Regions from separate parts of the Macrococcus equipercicus genome, predicted to be linked through region 2. Evidence: predicted binding sites of a transcription regulator. Region 2 holds the regulator's gene; each other region holds the start of a gene.

The links. Region 2 encodes LexA, which represses DNA repair genes until DNA is damaged. Its sites were predicted from a motif close to CGAACATATGTTCG; they were not measured.
Region 1: a site for LexA is predicted at 5,807-5,820, ahead of KFV11_RS09480 (YolD-like family protein). Genes of this name have one in related genera too.
Region 3: a site for LexA is predicted at 2,024-2,037, ahead of recA (recombinase RecA). Genes of this name have one in related genera too.

What each region holds. Positions count from the first base shown of each region.
Region 1 is NZ_CP073809.1:1,782,620-1,790,211, forward strand. Features, by position in the region: gene speE (polyamine aminopropyltransferase) at 1-593, shown strand, start outside; gene speB (agmatinase) at 580-1,428, shown strand; gene KFV11_RS09465 (MFS transporter) at 1,448-2,674, opposite strand; gene KFV11_RS09470 (ABC transporter substrate-binding protein) at 2,774-4,369, shown strand; gene KFV11_RS09475 (MFS transporter) at 4,456-5,694, shown strand; gene KFV11_RS09480 (YolD-like family protein) at 5,856-6,260, shown strand; gene KFV11_RS09485 (response regulator transcription factor) at 6,312-6,923, opposite strand; gene KFV11_RS09490 (hypothetical protein) at 7,232-7,592, shown strand, end outside.
Region 2 is NZ_CP073809.1:1,068,998-1,076,589, forward strand. Features, by position in the region: gene rpsN (30S ribosomal protein S14) at 1-214, shown strand, start outside; gene guaC (GMP reductase) at 357-1,340, shown strand; gene KFV11_RS05480 (CAP domain-containing protein) at 1,445-2,446, shown strand; gene KFV11_RS05485 (hypothetical protein) at 2,456-2,875, shown strand; gene KFV11_RS05490 (DinB family protein) at 2,912-3,367, opposite strand; gene KFV11_RS05495 (metal-binding protein ZinT) at 3,433-4,119, opposite strand; gene lexA (transcriptional repressor LexA) at 4,514-5,134, opposite strand; gene KFV11_RS05505 (hypothetical protein) at 5,275-5,508, shown strand; gene KFV11_RS05510 (DUF896 domain-containing protein) at 5,615-5,851, shown strand; gene tkt (transketolase) at 5,912-7,592, shown strand, end outside.
Region 3 is NZ_CP073809.1:961,380-968,971, reverse strand. Features, by position in the region: gene rny (ribonuclease Y) at 1-681, opposite strand, end outside; gene recA (recombinase RecA) at 856-1,923, opposite strand; gene pgsA (CDP-diacylglycerol--glycerol-3-phosphate 3-phosphatidyltransferase) at 2,175-2,756, opposite strand; gene KFV11_RS04910 (helix-turn-helix domain-containing protein) at 2,777-3,625, opposite strand; gene KFV11_RS04905 (YmfK family protein) at 3,638-4,423, opposite strand; gene ymfI (elongation factor P 5-aminopentanone reductase) at 4,435-5,127, opposite strand; gene yfmH (EF-P 5-aminopentanol modification-associated protein YfmH) at 5,120-6,388, opposite strand; gene yfmF (EF-P 5-aminopentanol modification-associated protein YfmF) at 6,385-7,592, opposite strand, start outside.

The sequences.
Region 1 (7,592 bases), 710 kb from region 2:
CAGTGCGCGAACTGGCACGTTACGAATCTATCGAGCAGATCGATATGGTTGAGATTGATGAACGCGTTGTACGTCTGTCACAGGAGTACTTGCCGATTACTGCAGGGAAACTGGAAGATCCACGTGTAACCTTATTATTTGAAGACGGCCTTGCTTACGTGAAGAACAAAGAAGACGGCTACTATGACTTGATTCTTGTGGATTCTACTGACCCGATCGGTCCTGGCGAAGGTCTGTTCTCTCATGACTTCTACAACAATTGTTTCCGTGTGCTGACTGACGACGGTATTTTAATCAACCAGCATGAGTCACCGTATTACCCAAGCTACGCACACGAAATGAAACGTGCACATTCAAAAATTAAAGGTTTATTCCCGATCACACGTGTGTATCAGTTCCATATGCCGACTTATCCATCAGGTCACTGGCTGTTCGGCTTCGCATCCAAGAAATACGATCCATTGAAAGATGCCGATTTAGATGCATGGAACAAACTCGGCCTTAAAACAAAGTACTATAACACAGATATTCATACAGGCGCATTCGCCCTGCCGACATTCGTCAAGGAGATGCTTGAAGATGCAGCCGAATAAGCATGTCTATATGAGCTGCGAGGCATCATTCGAAGAAGCATCAACGGTGATTTACGGCGCACCATTTGACGGCACTGTGTCCAATCGTCCAGGCACACGTTTCGCAGCGGATGCCATCCGTTCTGAGTCATACGGCCTTGAGACTTACAGTCCTTATCTTGATAAAGACTTAGAAGATGTCAGCATCATGGATTCAGGCGACGTTGACATCACAATCGGCAATAAAGTGAAAGTGCTGGATGAATTAGAAGCAACAGCACGCGAGATTCTGACTGCCGGCAAACTGCCGTTTATGATCGGCGGCGAGCATTTAGTGACGCTCGGACCGTTCCGTGCTGTACACGAGAAATATCCAGATGTCGTATTAGTGCAGCTCGATGCACATACGGACTTGCGCGACGACTATATGGGTGAGCCGCTCAGTCATGCGACAGTCGTGCGCCGCATTCACGACATCACAGGCGACGGCCGCATCTATCAGTACGGCATCCGTTCAGGCACGAAAGAAGAGTTCGACTGGAGTGATGCTCATACAACACTCGAGAAATTCTCTATCGATACACTGAAAGACCTGCCGGCCCTGTTAAAAGACACACCGGTCTATGTGACAATAGATCTCGACTGTCTTGACCCGTCTATCTTCCCGGGCACTGGCACACCGGAACCGGGCGGCTTGACATACAAGGAACTGCAGCCGGCATTCAAAGTATTTGAACAGCTGAATGTCGTCGCAGCAGACATCGTGGAGCTCTCTCCACCATACGATGCATCAGGCGTATCCAATGCAGTCGCGGCAAAAGTCGCACGCGAACTGATGCTTGCCATCACTAAATAACAAGAAGAATCCCTGGATGCTATCCAGGGATTTTTTTATAGTGCGTGCCGAATAAGCTGCTCATCATGAACACACTGCCCAGCATGACGATGAAGAAGACGACGAAGCTCATGGCATAAGGATTTAAATAAGCGCCGATAATGAGTGAACCATTTGACAGCAGCTGGGCACCGCTATATGTGAAAGAACTGAATGTATTATAGGACCCCCGCTGATTCTTCGGAATAAGCGTTAACGTTTCAGCGCTTTTAATTGGTGCATAGATCATCTCCCCGCATGTCGCGATCAGCATCGCAACGATAATCAGCCACCATAAATTCGCAGCTGTCAGCAGCGCATAACCTAATCCATAAACAACGAGCCCTGCCAATAGTATACGGTTGACCGGGAAACGTTCCGCAAATTTGCCGACCAGCAATGAGCAGCTGACCACTGTCAATGTATTGGTCATATTGATCAGCGTGAACATGCGGACACCGTTAATGCTGAACCCCATTAGATTAATCGGCGCAAACGACTGGTGCAGCCTGACAGCAACGTAAGTACTGGTCATCAGTTCAACAGTCGCCAGCAGCATGCCGCCGATGACCATGATGACAAAACGTCTATCGCGCGATACAGTACTGTAGGCAGACAGCAGATCCCTAAAAATATTGTGATGCTTCTTCTCCCGTATGAAGCTGTTCGTCTCCTCGATGTACTTTGCATATAGGCCAGCGAGTATCGATGCGGCCAGTGCAGTCATAAAGAACAGCCACTCTTTATGAGTGGTGTAAAGCAGGCCGCCGAGCAAGGCGCCGACCGCAAGAGAAAGGTTAATCAGCCAGTAATCCATGCGGTACAGCAGCTTTTTGTTTTCCGGCGTCGCTGAATCCTGGACGATTGCACTCATGGCAGGCCGTCTGAACGCACTGAAAATCGTAAACAGCACATATGACGCGAGAAATAATACAAGCCAGGACTGAAGAACAGTGACCCACATTAACACAAGTGCTGCCGCTTCGAGAACTGCGCCGAAAACCAGCATCTTCTTGCGGGGCATACGGTCAACAAAATAACCGCCCCATATATTACTCGCAAACTGAACAAACACACCTACTGCCAGGAACAGTCCGGCGAATGAAGCATTGACCTGATCCGTTAAATAAAGCGCTAAAAATGGTAATGTCGCACTGTAAGTACAACGGTTGACGAACGACCCCCACAACCTCAAATGAATATTAAGCGGTAAATCTCTGATCCTCATATCCTTCACCTCTTCTGTTATATTTAACTTTATGATAAAGTAGACTGAATTAATTAAAAATGGACAATATTTTATTTCAGTCTACTTTTAGAGGTGACCATGGAATCATTACTACTCTCTTTTTATAATCTCAGCAAAGCGTCAATCAACCAGAAGACAGTCAGTGAACAGCTGAAAATCAGCCAGAAACATTTAGCACGCAGTTTAAAAAGATGGCAGGCTGAGCAGTTCCTCACTTATACAAGTGGCAGAGGCCGCGGCCATATGACAGAAATTGACTGGCAGTTAAATATCGATGACCATTATTTCCAGCAAGTCACATCATTATTCAGCACGGAGCCGCTTGATGAAGTCGTCCACTATCTGACGTGGGATTGGTCTGAAACATCGAAACAGTCGCTGCTGCTGCAGGCTAATCAGCTGCTCGGTATAGACAGAAAAGACAATGACAGGCTGATCATCAAAAAGCGCTATGCCCCTTTAACCCTTAATCCGCTCGCTGCGAATGATATTAACAGCTTTAATGTACTGAGCAACCTCTATGATACGCTCGTCGAATTTAAAGAAGGCCGTTATCATTATCAGCTTGCTCATCATATTCATGTGACGGAGACTGAAGCTGTCATTTATTTACGGAAGAACATCCGCTTTCACGACGGTCAGCTGTTGACAGCACTCGATGTCAGTGACTGTCTGAAGACGGCGAAGTCCTCTTCTTATATGCACGGCTTACTTGATCCGCTTCACTCGATTGAGACTATCAATAACTATCAGCTCAAACTGTCATTCACTGACTGTCCTTACATTCTGGATATTCTATCGACACTTAACTTAAGCATTTATAAAGTGGCAGATGAAAGCTATATCGGCACCGGCCCTTTTTATATTCACAAGAACACGGACACGCATTCCATCCTGAAGGCATTTGATAATTATTACGGCTTGCGTCCGTTTCTCGATGAAGTAGAGATGATCTATATCCCTGACCAGAAGCACGATGAATTCTCCCTGCTGGCCGGCGACCAGCTCACCGCTCACACTGTAACAGACGGATTTTATTACATGCTGTCACTGCGGGATAACCGGCTGACGCAAGCACAGCGGGAAACCACCCATTACATCATGCAGACGTATTTACGTCAGACGTCCGAACGAAAGAACATCGCCAAGGCTGCACCCACTATTCTGAAACAGTCACGTTACTTCAGCCGGACACCTGAACTGACATCCGGGTTCACTGTTCGTCTTGTTTATCCGAGCTATATCAGGAAGCTGATGAACGATGTCAGGCAGCTGCTGAAACGGCATCATATTGAAGTAGAGCTTATCCCTGTCACGATTGACGAGGCGATTCATTCCAGACTTGATTATTCAGCAGACTATTATTTGCACGGGGCTTTCTTAAACGGTGCAGAGCACTACGAATATTTCAGCTTGCTCTTTCAGCATAAAGCGATGCAGCATCACCTGCCTGCACAGTATCCGGCACTAAAAGATATATTCGAGAGCTATATCACAAGCCCCACAGCTACCTGGTCGCGGCGCCATATTATCGTTGACCGCGCACTGGAAAAACGTCATCTTCTTATCCCGCTGTTCAATAATCAGAAGACGCTGTACGTCCCTCAAAAGCTGCACAGTGCACGCATCGTCCTGCACGGTTTCTACAACTGGGACGAAGTATACATCGAATAAGAGCGGCCACACTGCAACAGCTGTATTATTTTTGAAATATTTAGATTATAATGTAACTAATCTTATGAAAATAGAGGACTATCACCATGAAATTCTCTGAGTTCCCTTCCAATGTTAAACTTCGTATTTGCTGCGGTTTCTTTGACCATGCGGCGAGTATGAGTGTGATGCCTTTTATGGTGCTGTATATCGCTGACGAACTCGGTAAAGTTACATCAGGGCTGTTATTATCGATCAACGTCATCTTCGGTTTACTATGCAACCTGCTCGGCGGTTACTTTGCTGACCGCTTCAGCAGAAAAGGCCAGCTGTTAGCAGGTCAGATGATTTTTGCGGTCATTATGATCTTAATGACCATCTTCATCCATCCTCATGTCAATATGCCATGGGTTGTCGCCATTCTGTTCATGCTGACAGCTATCAGCAATGCGATGGTCTTCCCGGCACTTGAAGCTTTGATCATTGATTCAACGACTGAAGACATGCGCAAATCAGTCTACGTGACGACGTACTGGGCAAATAACTTAGCGACTGCTGTCGGTACAGCGATCGGTGGTCTGTTCTACAGGGACCACCGCCTGATGCTGTTCATATTGATTATTGTCATTATGCTCATCAACACGTTCATCTTTAAGAAGTATTTAATCGATCCGACAACTGACCGCGCCCCAAGAGCAGTGACAACCCACTGGATGCGGGATCTCTTGAGCAACTACCAAGCGGCATTAAAAGATACAAGATTCGTCTTCTTCACGATGGCAGCCGTTTTTATCTTTTCAGCAGAGTTTGCGCTGACGAACTACATCGGTGTCCGGCTGCATGATGAATTTAAACCGGTCAATCTGCTCGGCATACATGTCGACGGCGTCCGGATGATGAGTTTGATGCTTATCGAGAACACGCTGCTTGTTGTATCCATCACTTTTCTAGTCGCTAAAGTGACCGAAAAGAGCAATCAGCTTGCTGTACTTATGCTCGGTGCTTTCATGTACACAGGCGGCTATGGTCTGGCGCATCATTTGACGAATTGGTACTTGCTGCTGCTTGTCGTTCTTATCGCGACTATCGGTGAACTGATGCAGACACCGATTCTCTCGGTCTTTCAGGCTAAGCTGATGCCGGAGGACAAGCGGGCAAGCTATATCGCCTTCGGTTCACTCGGCTATAGTGGTGCCGGCCTTGTGGCGAGTTCCGGTCTCATTGTCGGTACTGTGCTGAACAGCACAATGATGTCGGTCTACGTCATTTCTCTTGGTCTGATTGGCATGCTGCTGCTTTATCTCTCTATTCACTCAAACTTTTTCAAGCAGCAGACCCCGTCATAAAAAGACTGCGGAAAACCTTGATACAACAAGGTTTTCCGCAGTCTATTTTTTGTTGTGCACTTATGAAGTTATAACTGTAAAAGATAGCTAATCATTAAATATCTTGAAATACCGAACATATGTTCTTATAATGAGGTTACATCCACGAAAGAAGTGATGTTATGATTCATCCTGTTTATGGTGAGACTGATTACCGTAACATCGAGCGGAGTCAATTGAATCCGAATATTCCTTTGGGACGCGGCATGATCAAATGGGCGCCTTTTGCGACGATGCCTGAACAGTATGCGGATATTAAAAAGCAGCTTGAGCAGCAGCACAAAGTAGAACGGCCGGTGCTCTGTGATGACCGGCTTGAAGAGCTCAACCGCACATTACAGGAAGCGCTGCACCGTCATTGTCCACTGCTGATTGAGTTTTATCACGACGGCTATATTAAGCAGCTGCAACTTACCGTCGAAAAAATCGACCACTGGGCTATGCTGATTATCGGTGTCAATCTGGATAACCAGCAGCTGTGCTTTGTTTCTTTCATCGATGTCATCAATCTCTCGCTCCAGCTGTAATCAGTCATAACAAAGAACCCGGTCCGGGTTCTTTGTTATCTCTATAAACATCTACATCCTTATATCTTCTTCGATGATGCCGAGCTTCAATCCTTTAATCACTGCCCCTACTCTTGATTCCACCTCAAGCTTACGGATCAGGCTGGACACTTGATATTCGACCGTACGTTTGCTGACAAACAACGCTTCACTGATTTCCTTGTTTGTCATATCCCGCGCAACCAGTGCGAGTATTTCCCGCTCACGGACAGTCAGGAGCTGATATTCCGGCTTGATCTCGGTCAATAGGTTGCGGTTGAAGTAATAGACTTTCCTCAGCGAATCAATTAAATAATCGGCGGATTCTTCTTTCAAAATAAAGGCCGCTGCCCCGTTATCATATGCTCTTGCCTTATATTCTTCTATGTCGTAGCCCGTCAATATGATAAAGCGCGTTTTGTCATATTTATCGACGAGCGCCCGCAAATTGAGCAGCATGTTTATTCCGCTGATTTTCGCTTCACAGAGCACAATATCAGGTAATAATGTCTCTATATAATATTCCAGATGATGAAGTTCCGAGAATGCTTTCAGCACATCTATATCAGTTTCAGCTGACAGTAGATGTGCGATTCCCTGTCCCACCATTTCCTGATCATCCAGCATAATAATCTTGATTCCCATCACCTACTTTACTGATATCTCACTATTGCAGCTTTATATGGTTTTTGCAGCATTTTTATCATCATACATTAAATTTTAGACAAGTTCGACAATTTTTTGATTTTAAGTGCTGCTGCTTCAAGATTTGCTTCACTATATCCAGTTAATACTATATAAATTTTAATTATTTTTACATAGCTTCCTGATCTTGAAGAAACAATGAATTCCATGTGACAGCTGTTAAGATATTGATAATTATCGTCAACATCATAGAGGAGCAGCTTATTATATGTCATAATAAGTTTAATCAACTGCAAAGGAGAAGCGAAATGAAAATTTTTTTACGAACTTTTATATTAACCCTTTTCTTTGTCACCCTGCCCTTGACTGTATCTGCAGCCACGACTAATTCTAGCGCTAAAGATCCGGTCAGCCGAATCATCAATGAGCATCAGCCTGCTGAAGACGTTAAGACTGAAGTTAGCAGCTATGCAGATCAAGTGCCGCCTCAGCTGCCGGTTGAAAGCGGACCTGATGGTTTCAAGCTTCCTGCTGACACGAGAACCTTAGAGACGAGCAGCAACAGAACAAGCAGCTCACACGATGCCTCAACTGAAGACGCACATGAGCAGAAAGAATCATCTTCAGCAGTACTGCCGGCCGCCGGAGAAAATCCGCTGCCGTTGAACG
Region 2 (7,592 bases):
ATACGCAGAGAGAAGACAAGCATTAAAAGCAGCAGGTGATTATGAGGCACTCGCACAACTGCCGCGTGACTCCTCACCGACACGACTAACGCGGCGCTGTCAGCTCACAGGACGTCCAAGAGGCGTCATCCGGCAGTTTGAGCTCTCTCGTATCGCGTTCCGGGAACTGGCCCATAAAGGCCAAATACCAGGCGTCAAGAAGGCCAGCTGGTAAAAACCAAGCAGTAGAATATGTAAAATTCGTAAAAACGCGCTATTTCTCTTTACAAATCACTTGAAAACCTGTAAATTATCCTATGGACGAATAATAATTTGTTGTATATAAAAATAGTTCGTATTTAAAGGATGGTTAACTCATGTTTGATGTATTTGATTATGAAGATATTCAGCTGATTCCAAATAAGTGTATCGTGAAAAGTAGAAGTGAATGTGACACATCTATTCAGTTCGGCCCAAAAACATTTAAAATTCCAGTCGTTCCTGCAAACATGCAGACGGTCATGAACGAAGAACTGGCAGAGCGGTTTGCAGCCAATGATTATTTCTACATTATGCACCGTTTCGATGAGGCGGCCAGAATCCCGTTCATCAAAAAAATGCATGATAAAGGATTGTTTGCTTCTATTTCAGTCGGCGTCAAAGACAATGAATATGCTTTCGTAGAAGAACTTAAAAACAGTGACATAATTCCTGAATATATGACAATCGATATCGCACACGGCCATTCTGACCAGGTCATTGAGATGATCAAGCACATTAAGAAGCATCTGCCGGGTACATTCCTGATCGCCGGCAATGTCGGGACACCTGAAGCAGTGCGAGAACTTGAAAATGCGGGTGCTGATGCGACTAAAGTAGGCATCGGTCCCGGCCGGGTATGTATCACTAAGATCAAGACAGGATTCGGTACCGGCGGCTGGCAGCTTGCAGCTATCAAGCTGTGTGCAAAAGCCGCACGTAAGCCGATTATCGCAGACGGCGGCATCCGTACGCACGGGGACATCGCTAAATCAATCCGTTTCGGTGCTGACATGGTAATGGTCGGCTCATTATTTGCGGCTCATGAAGAGTCTCCGGGAGAAACGGTTGAACTGGACGGTAAGCTGTACAAAGAATATTTCGGCAGTGCTTCTGAGTTCCAAAAAGGTGAGAAGAAGAACGTCGAAGGTAAAAAAATGTTCGTTGAGCATAAAGGCAGCCTGCAGGACACATTAACAGAAATGCAGCAGGATCTTCAGTCCTCTATCTCCTACGCTGGTGGTAGAGACCTGGAATCCATCCGCAAAGTAGATTACGTTGTCGTGAAGAACTCAATCTTTAACGGCGATATGGATCGTTAATCATCATGCACATGACAGAGAGCTGTCATGTGCATTTTTATTCCATGCATCGCAGCCTTGAACTTGTTATAATATATACTTAACTAACGCTTATAAGGAGTGCCATGAAAAAATTGCTGTTATTTCTCCTGCTTGCGGCAGGACTGTTTATTTTTCCGCTGCGCATACTGTCACTACCTGATGACTGGACACTGGCTGCTAAGCACCGGCTGCGGGATGCCGTATCTGCACAGTCCGGCACTACTGCTGTCCGTATACCGAAAAGCTATATAGATGACATTAAGCTTGGTATGTCAAAGCAGGAAGTTGATCATCTGCTTGGCCCGCCGAAAGACCAGCTGAGAAATCAGTATCAGAATAACTGGAATGTCTATCACGATCATTACCGGCACTTTATACTCGTCAACTATACGGCGCAGCGGGTGACAGGCATCTATACAGTGGCCGGTCCTTTTACTTCTGATAAGCAGGTGAGCTACGGCATGACAGAGAACAGCGTCCGTCAGTGGCTTGGTGCTCCTCTGGAAGTGATTGAGGGGCCGCGTTATCGCCTGGAGCTCGATGATCCGCACATGCTCACTTATTTGACTGACGGTGTGTACTATACGTATTATTTCGATCAGCATGAGGACGACAAGCTGGTCGGGATGAAAGTGACTGCGCAGTCACTTGAGAACAGAAAGCCGCAGTTATATGCGAGTCCGTCGCCAGAGCTGGCGGCCGCTTATGAGAAACTGGATTACCATCTCATCAACGCTGACCGGGTAAAACACGGTTTACCTCCTGTCAGCTATCATGATAGAATGAGTCATACCGCAGTGGAACATTCAATCGATATGGCAGAGCATCATTTTTTCAGTCATACGAACAAGCAGGGGTTAGATCCGTTTGACCGGATGCAAAGAGCTGGCTTCGACTATATCTTCGCCGGAGAGAATCTCGCGTACGGACAGTTGTCGCCGATAGAAGCTCACCACGGCTTAATGAATTCACTGGGACATCGTAAAAATATATTGAATGTAATTTTTAAAGAAGTAGGGATAGGTGTTGCTTTTGATGATAAGAATATCCCGTTTTACACTGAAGATTACATTACCGAGAATTAGGAGAACGTTATGGCTAAAGAACTAGTAGTATCATCATTACTTATTACGACAGAAGAAAAAATACTTGTGCAGGACATCGGGCATAAACGAATGAAGCTTCCTTATGTCCTGAAAAAAGGCAGCCAGTCCATTCAGGACAGCGCCCACGCTTTCGCGGCACAGCTGAATAAAGAACTGAAAGTCGGCGGCATTTTGTTCGTCGTGGAAGAAACTGCCGAGCATAAAGGATGGCTGTTCACTACACCGGTAAATGAAACGTCGTTTGTTTTCAACGTGAGGAACAAGGAAGAATTTAAAGTGAGACGACCCTATTACTGGCTGCCGTTTGAATATTTAAATCAGCTTGATATTGCTGATGAGCTCAAGCAGCTCATCGTCTCCAATCAAGTGATTAAATCCAGTGTGCCGCTGATTAATTTAAATCAATAAGATAACCCCGGAATTTTTCCGGGGTTATCTTATTGATTATAATCGTGTAATCCTCATATTCCGGCGCTCTGTCACTTTTTCGCGCTTCGCTGTTCTGCTGGCAACAGGATAATCTGAATTCTCGAGGAGATGAAGCATGACATCAATCTGTCCCAGCTGACGGAACTCGTTGACAATGTTTTTCTGGATGGTCTCGTAATGGTCTTGTTCACTGTCCATCAAGCGATTGACCTGATTGAAAGATTCAAGGACATCATCAAAGTTCAAAGCACTTAAACTGTTCTTATAATCCTGGACACCGGAATGGTGGAGGTGAGGGGTGTCACTTTGTCCGAAACTGGAATGATAAGCACTTGCAATCTTAAGCAGCACGGCTTTAATGCTGCCACCCCCGAAGCCGAAGTTGTAATTAAATTCAGAATCGCTTAAATGCTGCAGTTTCGCGAGTAGTTGTTCCCGTTCATTTCTTACCCATTGATATTCATTAGCCATCTGTCATTCTCCTTTGGAATTTGATTGATGGATAACTATACCCGTCCATAAGAAAGTTACTCAGTCTAGTGTGAAATCATTTCATCCTTAATCTTATCGGCGCTCATATCACTGAAGTAGTACGTCGGCCAGTTTTCAAGCTCTTTAAGTAGTGCAGCACGGTCATCACCCATATAAATATGATAATGTGATGCTTTCTTCGGACTGATATTGTGATCGCTGAACTGAACGTAGCTAGGTGCCCCGGCATCTCCGGACGTTTTCTTGAATATAAATCTCACACCTCTGTTACCTTTATCATATGTTAATAGTTCATAGCCATCATATGTATAATCAGCTTGTAGTTTTTTATTGTTATCATAGAAAGTTATGGACTGTCCGTCGATGACTATACGTTTGACTGTTGTTTGGTAGCCTTTTAAATAGTATTTTTTATATTCCTCAGCCGTCATGTCACCATCTTCTGCTTTATGTGTGAAGACTTCGTCCAATATGCCGTCTTTTGCAAGCGGATAGACAGACTGCCAGTCTCCTTGCCAATCAGTTAGCTGACGGTCCTGGACTTCCGCGTCCTTAAAGTAACCATCATGAACTTTTTTTTCTGCAGCGGACATTTTACTGTGACTATGTGACTGACGATGATCATGGCTCTGCTGCTGCGCCGTTTGAGTGGGCTGAGCTTCTTTCTGCTGACATCTGGCCAGCGCGAGTGACATCATAAGCAGACCGGCAGTGATTTTCGTAGCTTGCATTTAAAACATCTCCCTAAAACGTAATTGTTACGATTTATAATATAAGTTAACTGGGCTGTATTGTCAATACTGGAGCTGAATTTTTTCAAAGCATGATGATTTCAGTTAAAATATAGGAGAAGGGTGATGTGGAGTATAAGTTGTAATATTTCACATGTATGTTTGCGGCTGCTTGATACGGGTACAGTACTATTGTAATTGCATGATAAGGGGATAGAACGATGGAAACAAAAAAACCACAAGAAAAAGACATTTTAGAGCAAGTTAAAGAAATACTCGGACGCAAGTAAAAAGATCATTAAAAAGTAGATGAACTCCACTATAACCCGTACCGGCTGACTCAGCCGGTATTTAATTTGCCATAAAAAAACACCGCTTCATCATTGAAGTGGTGTTAAAATTCGCGGAACAAACCGACGACTTTACCGAGTACTGTTACTTTATCAAGGTAAATCGGCTCCATTGTGCTGTTTTCAGGCTGCAGCCGGTAGCGATTGTTTTCTTTGTAGAAGCGTTTCACCGTCGCTTCATCTTCTTCCGTCATTGCGACGATGATGTCTCCATTTTCGGCAATCGCCTGACGTCTTACGATGACTTTATCTTTATCCATAATGCCTGCTTCAATCATACTTTCACCGACGACTTCAAGGATGAAGATATCGCTGTTGTGGCTGGAAGTGAAGTGGGCAGGCAGTGGGAAATATTCTTCGACGTTTTCAACCGCTGTAATCGGCAGACCGGCAGTGACTTTACCGATGACCGGGACATGGATTGTTTCTTCATGCAGCGCAGATTGAGCAGAATCAGAGACGATTTCTATCGCCCGGGGCTTCGTAGGGTCACGTTTGATGTAACCTTTCTCCTCAAGACGCGATAAATGGCCGTGCACAGTTGAGCTGGAAGCAAGACCGACTGCTTCACCGATTTCTCTGACACTCGGTGGATATCCTTTAGCTGATACGACTTGTTTTAAATATTCATATATTTCTTGTTGTCTTTTAGTTAATTCTTTCATGAGAACACTCCTTCATGTTTGTTCTAAAGCCATTATAGCATACATGTTCGGGGCGAACAAACATTTGTTCGTATAGTGTTTGACAGAGAACAGATGTTCTGTTATTCTGAGTATACAAACAAATGTTCTGGAGGTAATTAATGATGACAATCAGAATTTCGAAAGAATTTTTCCTTTATTCCGTTTTATTTACAATGTTTTTGACATTTGGCACATTATATATGGCACAATCTGAAAGAATATATGAACAAGGTCAGTCAGCATCATTAAAACAGACCGCCGGTGACACAACAATCGAAACGAACACGCGTTCTAATCATAGGAGCCCGCATCAGTCCACACAGAATGGCGAAGTGCTGGGAATTGTCCAGTAATTTTCTTGCCCTGCTCAGCTGAGCAGGGTTTTTTGTGGAGGTGGACGTGCACAAGTTGGTTTTCTACGCCTTTTTTGCTATCTTTATTATGAAAGGAAGGATGCTCATGTTAGAACAACATAAAATGGACCGCATCAATCATCTTGCAAAGAAAAAGAAGGCGGAAGGTTTAACAGAAGAAGAAGGCCGCGAGCAGAGCAGTCTGCGTGCAGAGTACTTGAATAGTTTCAGAGACAGCTTTAAGAAAACGATTGAAAACACTAAAATCATCGATCAGGAAGGCACTGATGTCACACCTGAAAAGATCAAGGACATTCAGCGTCAAAACAATTTACGGGATTGATGATCAGCAATAAGCTATAATTTAAAAGAATTATGACTTTCATATAAAGGAGATTTTATAATGTTTAATGAGAAAGATCAGTTAGCAGTAGATACGCTGCGCGCATTAAGTATTGACCAGATTGAACAGGCGAATTCCGGCCACCCGGGATTACCTATGGGAGCGGCTCCGATGGCGTATACGCTCTGGACGCGGCATTTAAGATTCAATCCAAGTTCAAAGTACTTCTTTGACCGCGACCGCTTCGTGTTATCGGCGGGTCACGGCTCAGCGCTGCTTTATTCATTGCTGCACGTCTCAGGAGCGCTTGAGATGGAAGAACTTAAAAATTTCCGTCAGTGGGAATCTAAAACACCGGGACATCCTGAGTTCAACCATACAGATGGCATCGACATTACGACTGGACCGCTCGGCCAAGGGTTTGCGATGAGTGTCGGTATGGCAATGGCTGAGAAGCATTTAGCTGCGACATATAATACAGCGGATGCGGCTATTATCGACCACTTCACGTATGTCCTTGTTTCTGATGGTGACCTCATGGAAGGGATTTCTCATGAAGCGGCTTCACTCGCAGGGCATTTAAAGCTGAACAAATTAATCGCTTTATATGACTCCAATGACATTTCTTTAGACGGTGACCTGGACAAAGCATTCTCTGAAAATGTGAAAGGACGTTTTGAATCATACGGCTGGCAGCATATTCTTGTGAAAGACGGCAATGATATGGAAGCGATCAACGAGGCGCTCGAGACAGCGAAGCAGTCAGACCGTCCGACGTTGATTGAAGTGAAGACGGTGATCGGCTACGGCGCACCGAACAAACAAGGCACAAACGGTGTGCACGGCTCACCACTTGGCGCTGAAGAGCGTAAACTTGCGCTTGAAAGTTACGGGCTTGATCCAGCACTTAAATTCAATGTCCCTGCAGAAGTGTATGAAATCTTCCAGACGACGATGCTGAAACGCGGCAACGACAAAGAAGCGGCGTGGAATGAACAGCTTGAAGAATACAAAGCGAACAATCCGGAACTTGGTGAACAGCTGCAGGCGGCTATTGACAACCGTCTGACAGATGACTATGCAGCGAACCTACCGAAATATGAAGTAGGTTCTAAAGCCGCTACACGTGCTACTTCCGGCGAAATGATCCAGGCACTGTCACAATCCGTGCCGCAGCTGTTCGGCGGTTCTGCCGACCTTGCATCATCAAACAAATCTAACGTGAAGAAAGAAGCAGACTTCTCAGCTGAAACACCTGAAGGACGCAACATCTGGTTCGGTGTGCGTGAATTCGCGATGGGTGCAGCAATTAACGGTATGGCAGCACACGGCGGCGTCAAGCCATACGGTGCGACGTTCTTTGTCTTCAGTGATTACTTGAAACCGGCGCTGCGACTTGCCGCTTTGATGGGTGTGCCGTCTACGTACGTCTTCACACATGACTCTATCGCTGTCGGTGAAGATGGTCCGACGCATGAGCCGGTTGAACAGCTGGCTGGTCTTCGCGCAATGCCTTACTTGAATGTGTTCCGTCCAGCTGATGGCAACGAGACACGTGTCGCATGGAAAGTGGCAATGGAATCGAAGAAAGACCCGACTGCCTTAGTGCTGACACGTCAAGATCTGCCGGCATTAGATGTCAGCGAAGAAGTCGTAGAAGAAGGGGTGCGCCGCGGCGGCTATGTCGTCTACAAATCAGCTTCTCCTGAAATTCTGCTGATCGCTACAGGATCAGAAGTGT
Region 3 (7,592 bases), 110 kb from region 2:
TCCTTCACGGCCGATGATCCGTCCTTTCATCTCATCATTTGGAAGATTGATGACAGAGACCGTTGATTCCGATGTATGGTCTGCTGCTAACCGCTGTACTGTCGTGGCAAGAAGCATTTTCGCCTTCTTGTCGACCGTATCTTTTGCTTCCTGTTCTTTCTCTTTCACTAATACTGCTATGTCATGAGAGAGTTCTTCTTCGACCTGGTCAATAATTTCCTGTTTCGCTTCATCTTGAGTCAGTCCGGAGATGCGTATCAGTTCCTGTTCATGTTTCACTATGATATCCTGGACACTTTGCTCTAACGCATCAACTTGATGTTGTTTTGCTTCAATTTTAGATTCTTTTTGTTCTAAAAGCTCATCTTTCTTATCTAAAAGATCGCTTTTTCGATCTAAGTTCTCTTCTTTTTGAAGTAGCCTTGCTTCTTGTCTTGATAAATCGGATCGTCGGTCGCGGTATTCTTCTTCCAGACGATCGCTGCGCAGCTGGTACTCTTCCTTCGCTTCAAGCAGCTTTTCCTTTTTCAGACTTTCAGCTTCTTTTCTAGCTTCTCTAACAATATGATCACCAGTTTGTCTTGCCTGAATCTGCTGGTTCGTCAAATTCGTCTTTGCTAGATAATAACCGGCAGCAACTCCTAGAATGATGCCAAGCAAAATGAATAAGGCGTATAGCATAACATAAACACCTCCTTTTGCTTAATTATCTAGTTATTCTTAAATAGCGATATATATAATTTGGAATTATATATATTAATTGTACGTTTTGAAGTGCAGTAAAGTCAAGGTCACTAGACTAATTAATCATAGACAAAAACTGAAGTCAGAATGACTTCAGTTTCATTATCGAGCTTATACTAATTCGTCTTCGAACAAGTCAGCAGCTTTGTCTTCTTCCGGTTCAGCAGGCGTTTCTTCTGCTACCGCGTCTTTTGGCATGATACCGATTTCCTGACGGATCTTCGTATCGATCTCTTTCAGAATTTCAGGATTCTCCTTCAAATACATCTTCACGTTTTCTTTACCTTGACCCATCCGTTCTCCGTTATATGAATACCAGGCGCCGGATTTCTGAATGATTTCATGCTCTGCACCTAAATCGATGATCTCACCTTCACGTGAAATCCCTTGACCATACATAATATCCACTTCAGCTACACGGAATGGCGGCGCTACTTTGTTTTTCACGACTTTGATCTTCGTGCGGTTACCGACCACTTCCACGCCTTGCTTCAACTGCTCAGCACGTCTCACTTCCAGTCTGACAGAGCTGTAGAATTTAAGCGCACGGCCGCCTGGTGTTGTTTCAGGATTACCGAACATCACACCGATTTTTTCACGGATCTGGTTGATGAAGATAGCAATTGTATTGGATTTTGAGACAGCCCCTGATAACTTACGCAGTGCCTGCGACATAAGACGCGCCTGCAGACCGACGTGCGTGTCACCCATCTCGCCTTCAATCTCCGCCTTTGGTGTTAATGCTGCGACTGAGTCGACAACGATGATATCAACGGCACCACTGCGGACGAATGCTTCCGCGATTTCCAGACCCTGCTCCCCGTGGTCCGGCTGAGACAAGTAAAGCTCATCAATGTTGACACCCAGTTTCTGTGCATAGACAGGATCCAGTGCATGCTCCGCATCGATAAACGCTGCGACACCGCCCTGCGCCTGAACTTCTGCAATCGCGTGAAGTGCGACTGTTGTTTTACCTGAGCTTTCAGGTCCGTAGATTTCAATGATTCTTCCCTTCGGATAGCCGCCTACCCCTAAAGCGCCGTCCAATGTAATAGAACCGCTGGAAACTGTAGAGACGTTACGTGCTGTGTTCTCTCCGAGCTTCATGACAGCTCCTTTACCGAAAGATTTCTCCATATTTTTAATGACTGTATCTAAAGCTTTCTGACGTTCGTTCAAATATATATCCTCCTTAATAACACAAGTGTTATTAGCTGATTTTTTAGCGCTCTTATAAGTATTACTATACTGATTTTCAGACGAAATAGCAAGCGAAAAGCAAACGTTTGTTCGTATTTTTTCATACAGTATTTACCGATAAATCATCAGGACTTCATGAACGCATCAGTCATTTTTTACGCCTTAATGACTTACTATCAGTTTATCATATTCTGTGTTTTAATAAAAAAAGAACAGCCGCAGCTGTTCAATTATTTTGAATTTTTGAAGACATCACGGCCATGATAGAAGTATTCAATCCCTGATAAAATGGTGAAGAATACCGCTAAATACATGAGCCAGTAACCGAGGCCGAAGCCCAGCCAGTTGACAAATGGTTCGTTCAGCAGCAGCAGGGTCATCGCGACCATTGTCACCGCTGTCTTGATCTTACCGAGCTTGCCGGCTGCTGAGACATAGCCCTGCTCGACCTGCAGCAATCTGAGGCCGGTCACCGCAAATTCACGGGCGATGATGATAATCACCATCCAGGCCGGCAGTACATTCAGCTCTACTAAGGCAATCAGACCGGCCGATACTAACAGCTTATCCGCCAGAGGATCCAAAAACTTGCCCATATTCGTCACGAGCTGCCACTTCCGTGCAAGATAGCCGTCTATCCAGTCAGTCAGCGACGCAAAAATAAAGATCAAAGCGCCGATAAACTGCTCGATGCGCATATCATAGCTGCCTAGAATGCTGATTGACCCCATGTGGAAGTCAGCCAGCAAAAATAAGATGAAGACGGGAATCAATAACACGCGGGCCACGGTAATCTGATTCGGAATATTCATTTATAATCCTACTTTCTCTGTTAATCTGTTGACTCTATAGCAAACTGATACGTTCTTGTAATCAAACTGTCTGCTGTTTTCGGTACATCTAGTTTTTGATCGTTGATCCACACCTGCAGATCAGTGGAATTCCCGGAGATCAATGTGACGGTTTTAACTTTGTTATCAATCGTCATCGTCTTGTCCTTCACTTTCTGATAAGCATAGCGTTTTTCGTTGTCATCATCCACCTGTATCCACGTCGGGACACTTGACTTCACTTTCAGCACAAGCCGTTCACTTGTTACGACGTCATAGCTCAACGTAGACCCGTCAAACGATTTATATTTGACCGATGTCTTGACCACTTTCACCGGTTTCACTGGCTTTTCTTTCACTTCTTGTTTTTTAGCGGCGGCTTTCGACTTTTCTTTCGCTTCTACTTTGACGTCCCGGCTCTCATTGACGTTCCCTGCCGTCCAGCGGTTATCCGTGGATTTGAACAGCAGTTTGGCACTCAGCAGCCAGACCACACTGATGACAAGTATCAGGCCGACTAATGAGATGATGAGCTGCCGGATGAGCTGGTCGTCTTTTTTGACGATAGTCTGCGTCTCGTTCAAATGTTGTTTAGCTTCCACTGCTGAAATATAGTCATCAGGCAGTTCATCCTGATGTTCTTCAATCAGTTTCTCCGCATTCAAATTGACGCTTTTTGCATATTTCTCAATGAAGCCGACCGTATAGTTCGGGTTCGGCAGTGATGCGAAGTCATTGCGTTCAATCATTTCGATATATTTACGCTGTATCTTTATTTTGTTCTCAAGGTCAACCAGTGTCATTCCAAGTGATTCCCGTTTTTGCTTCAGCTTACGTCCAATAGGCTGCATGTATTGACCTCCTTACTCGTAAAATCCAAAACCTTCATTGCCGAACAAGTTATTTTTGCTGACCTGCTCATATGTAATCTGCTGCTCTTCTGATTCCCTGAGCTCGATGATATAGTCAAAATCATCAAGCGTGAACTCGCTGTTCTCGACGAACAGGTCAGGATGCTCCACTACTTTGACGGCAGGCAGCGCCATCACTTCCTTGATGAGCTGCATATGTTTCATATCCGTCTGCTTAGCACTGACAGCGCCGTCAATAATATAAATATAGTTGCCGTCATATTCACCTTTGAAGAGTGAGTTCCGCACCGTCTGCTTGATCATCGTTGAAGAAATGAACAGCCACTTCTTATGCGCACAGACGCTCGCAGCGACGATAGATTCTGTCTTACCGACGCGCGGCATCCCTCTAATGCCGATCAGACAGTGATTTTTTTCTTTAAAAAGCTCCGCCATAAAGTCAACGAGTATCCCGAGTTCTTTTCGGACAAATCTGAACGTCTTCCGGTCATCCAGGTCCCGCTTAATATAGCGGCCGTGTCTGACAGCCAGCCGGTCCCGCAGCTGCGGTGTCCGGAGTTTTGTAATCTCTATCTCCTCGAGCTGGTTGACGATGCTTTCAAAGCGTGCGACTTTCTCCATATTGTCAGTCTTCAGCAGCAGCCCGCGACGGCCCTGATCGACGCCGTTAATCGTAATGATGCTGATACCGAGCGTACCAAGCAGACTTGAAATATCTCCCAGCAGCCCCGGCCGGTTCACTTTAATCTCGTACTCGAGATACCATTCTTTATGCATTGTCCATCCCCCTAGATCAGCCATCCGGCGTTGATTCGCATTACCTGTCCCGTCACATGCCTCGATCGTTCATGCAGCAAATACAGCACCATATGAGCCACTTCTTCCGGAGTCACAAGTTCCCCCTGCGGAATGTCTTCCAGTATCAGCGGCAGTTCTTCCAGCGCCGCTGTCATTCGTCCGCTGACGAGCCCCGGTGTCACTGCATTGACTGTAATATGACTCGGTGCCAGCTCCTTGGCCATCGCTTTGACCAGGCCGAGCTGACCGGCTTTCATCGCCGAGTATACGGCCTCCATGGCAGCGCCTGTCTCTCCCCATATCGAACTGATTACCACTATATTACCACATCGTCTCCTGACCAGCGTAGGAATTATCCACTGGACGACCGTGATTAAATTTTTCAGATGAATCATATACTGACGGTCGACCGCTTCAGCCGTCTCATCCTGCAGGAGGCCGAATTGTGCGGTGCCTGCTGAATAGATGACGCCGTCCAGCTGCTCAAAAAAATCGGGACGGACGGCAAGCCCCGCCGTTAAATCTGCCTGCCAGTAAGTCACACGGTCATCCCAGCGTGCAGTGAGTACAGCAAGGTCTGCGTGATGGTAATGACAGACAGCCGTGTGCCCTGCTGCAAGCAGCGCATCGATGACAGCACGGCCGATATCACCGCTGCCTCCGGTCACTAAAAAGTTAGCCATTCGGCATCAGGCGGCTGTCTGTCATACGCGTAACATCGATTTTGCTGAACGTGTTGAGACTGTCTTTCAGTGTCAGCTGTTCAAGTATCGGCAGAATATCAAACAGCACCGCACCATTGAAGTAGTAACGCGTGAACTGATTGGCGATATATTCAGGAGAATTCAGGCTCGAGATATACTCACCGATCGTCTGCTTGACAAGCCGTGCAAACGCTTCGTCGCTGAAGGAATAATGAGTCAGGCGTTCAATGAGGCGTGCTTTCAGGACATCAGGCTGTTTCGTCGAGCCGGCGATAAAGAGATGGGAGAACGTCGGCTCAAGCGTGAAGCTGTAGCCGAACGTGTCATCAATCAAACCGTCTGCCAGCAGCTCATGATAAAATGCCGTCTGTTCACCGAGCAGCAGGTCCAGTATAAACATCACTTCAAGCTCTGTCTGAATCAATGACTGGTCAAGCTGATGCAGCTCAGCTTTAATGCCGAGCATCAGCTTCGGCTGCTGGACGTCCGCCGTCTGTTCGAGCAGCGCTTCCTTGACGTGCGGCGGCTCATGAATGTCAGCTGTCCGCGCGAAATACGCAGTGTCAGACACCGCATATTGGTTGGCGTCAACAACTTCCGCTATTGTCTCAGGGTCGATATTGCCGACGATGAACATGACCATGTTCTCTGGCCGGTAAAATGTATGATAGCAGCTGTACAGCTTATCAGCAGTAATGTCATTGATAGAAGCAATGCTGCCGGCGATGTCTTCTTTGACCGGATGGTCATGATACATGCCTTGCAGCGTCTGATAATAAAGACGGTAGTTCGGCTGATCCTGATACATCTGAATCTCCTCAGCAATGATACCGATCTCTTTTTCCACAGATTCTTTAGAGAAATAAGGGCGCTGGACCATCGACAGCAGCAGCTTGATATTAGCTTCAATATTGTCTACGGCAGTGAACAAATAGCTTGTCCGGTCGTATGACGTGAAGGCATTGGCAGAAGCTCCGTTTTTTGAGAAAGCGTTGAACATATCTCCTTCTTCTTTCTCAAACATCTTATGCTCAAGGAAATGGGCGATCCCTTCCGGCATCTTTATCATGTCATCGGCACCGTAAGGAACAAACTGATTATGCAGTGAGCCGTAACGGGTAGTGAGTGTGACATAAGTTTTCTGGAACCCTTTTTTCGGAATGACAAACAACTTCAGACCGTTGTTCAACGTCGTCTCAAATAATGATTCGTCAATCTGCTCATAAATTAATTCTTTCATGCTTTCACCTCATTGGTCAGACAGTATATCGTATGGACATGAACATGCTGAGCGACATGGATGACATTTTCATAAGTCACCTCATTGATGCCTGCAATCCACTCTTCTGTTGTCAGCTTGATGTCGTCAAAACCTTTAGCATACGTCGCCTCGATCCATCCTTTCGGTCGGTCAAATGTCTCTTTTTTATGAGTGACCAGCATCGTTTTCGCGGTATGTATTAACTCTTCACTGAACTGTCCTGCTTTAATCATGTCAAGCTGCTCCAAAATGGTATTGACAGCAAGCTCACGTGTTTCTTTATTGACGCCGGCAATGACGTACAGATAACCGAGACGCGCATCAATCTGCGAATGAATCTGATAGGCAAGGCTCAGTTTCTCTCTGACATTCATAAACAGCAGGCTCGTCACATCACCACCAAAAATCTGGTTGAAGACAACGAACGAAAAGTAATCACGTGTGCCGTAAGTGATGTCCGCTGTCATTCCGATATTGATTTTAGCCTGCGTCGTATCTGTCTGCTCTGTGACATAGTGAGGAACATCCTGCCGGCCGATATTCAAGTCTTCAAGCACGGCAGTGCCCTGCGGCAGCGCTAAATAGCGTCTGACGTCACGGGTCACTTCATCACTATCAACGTCACCGATGACAAAAATCTCTTTCTCATCATGGTGCAGCATCGCCTCATAGGCCTTATAAATAGAACCAGGTGTGACCGCAGCAAGCTCTTCTTCTATGCCGTAACTCGGGAAGCGGTAGTCATGTCCTTTGAACATCTCCTGCATGAGCTGCTGATATCCATACTGTGTTTTATTGTCCTTGATGGAGTCAAAGCGCGCCTGCATCAGTTGCTTTTCAACAGCTACTTTGCCCGGGTGAAATGCCTCGCCTTCAAGGAGCGGTCGCTGAATGACTTCTTCCAGCAGTTCGAGTGCCTGAACGAATAAATTCTCCGGCCGGCTCAAATATTTATCATTGATGATATCAATGCCGATCGTCAAGACGTGCGCCGTCTTCTGTTTTGTGACATAGCTGAACAAATTAGCTCCGTAATTTTCTGCGACCACATCATGCAGCTGCTGCTCGGATGGGTACCGGGCCGTTACTTTTGTCATCAGTTTACTCAGTAGCGCACGCTCTGTCACCGTGTCCTTGTTAATCGGTGCTTTGAATTTAATGACTATCGATATCGTTTTAAATT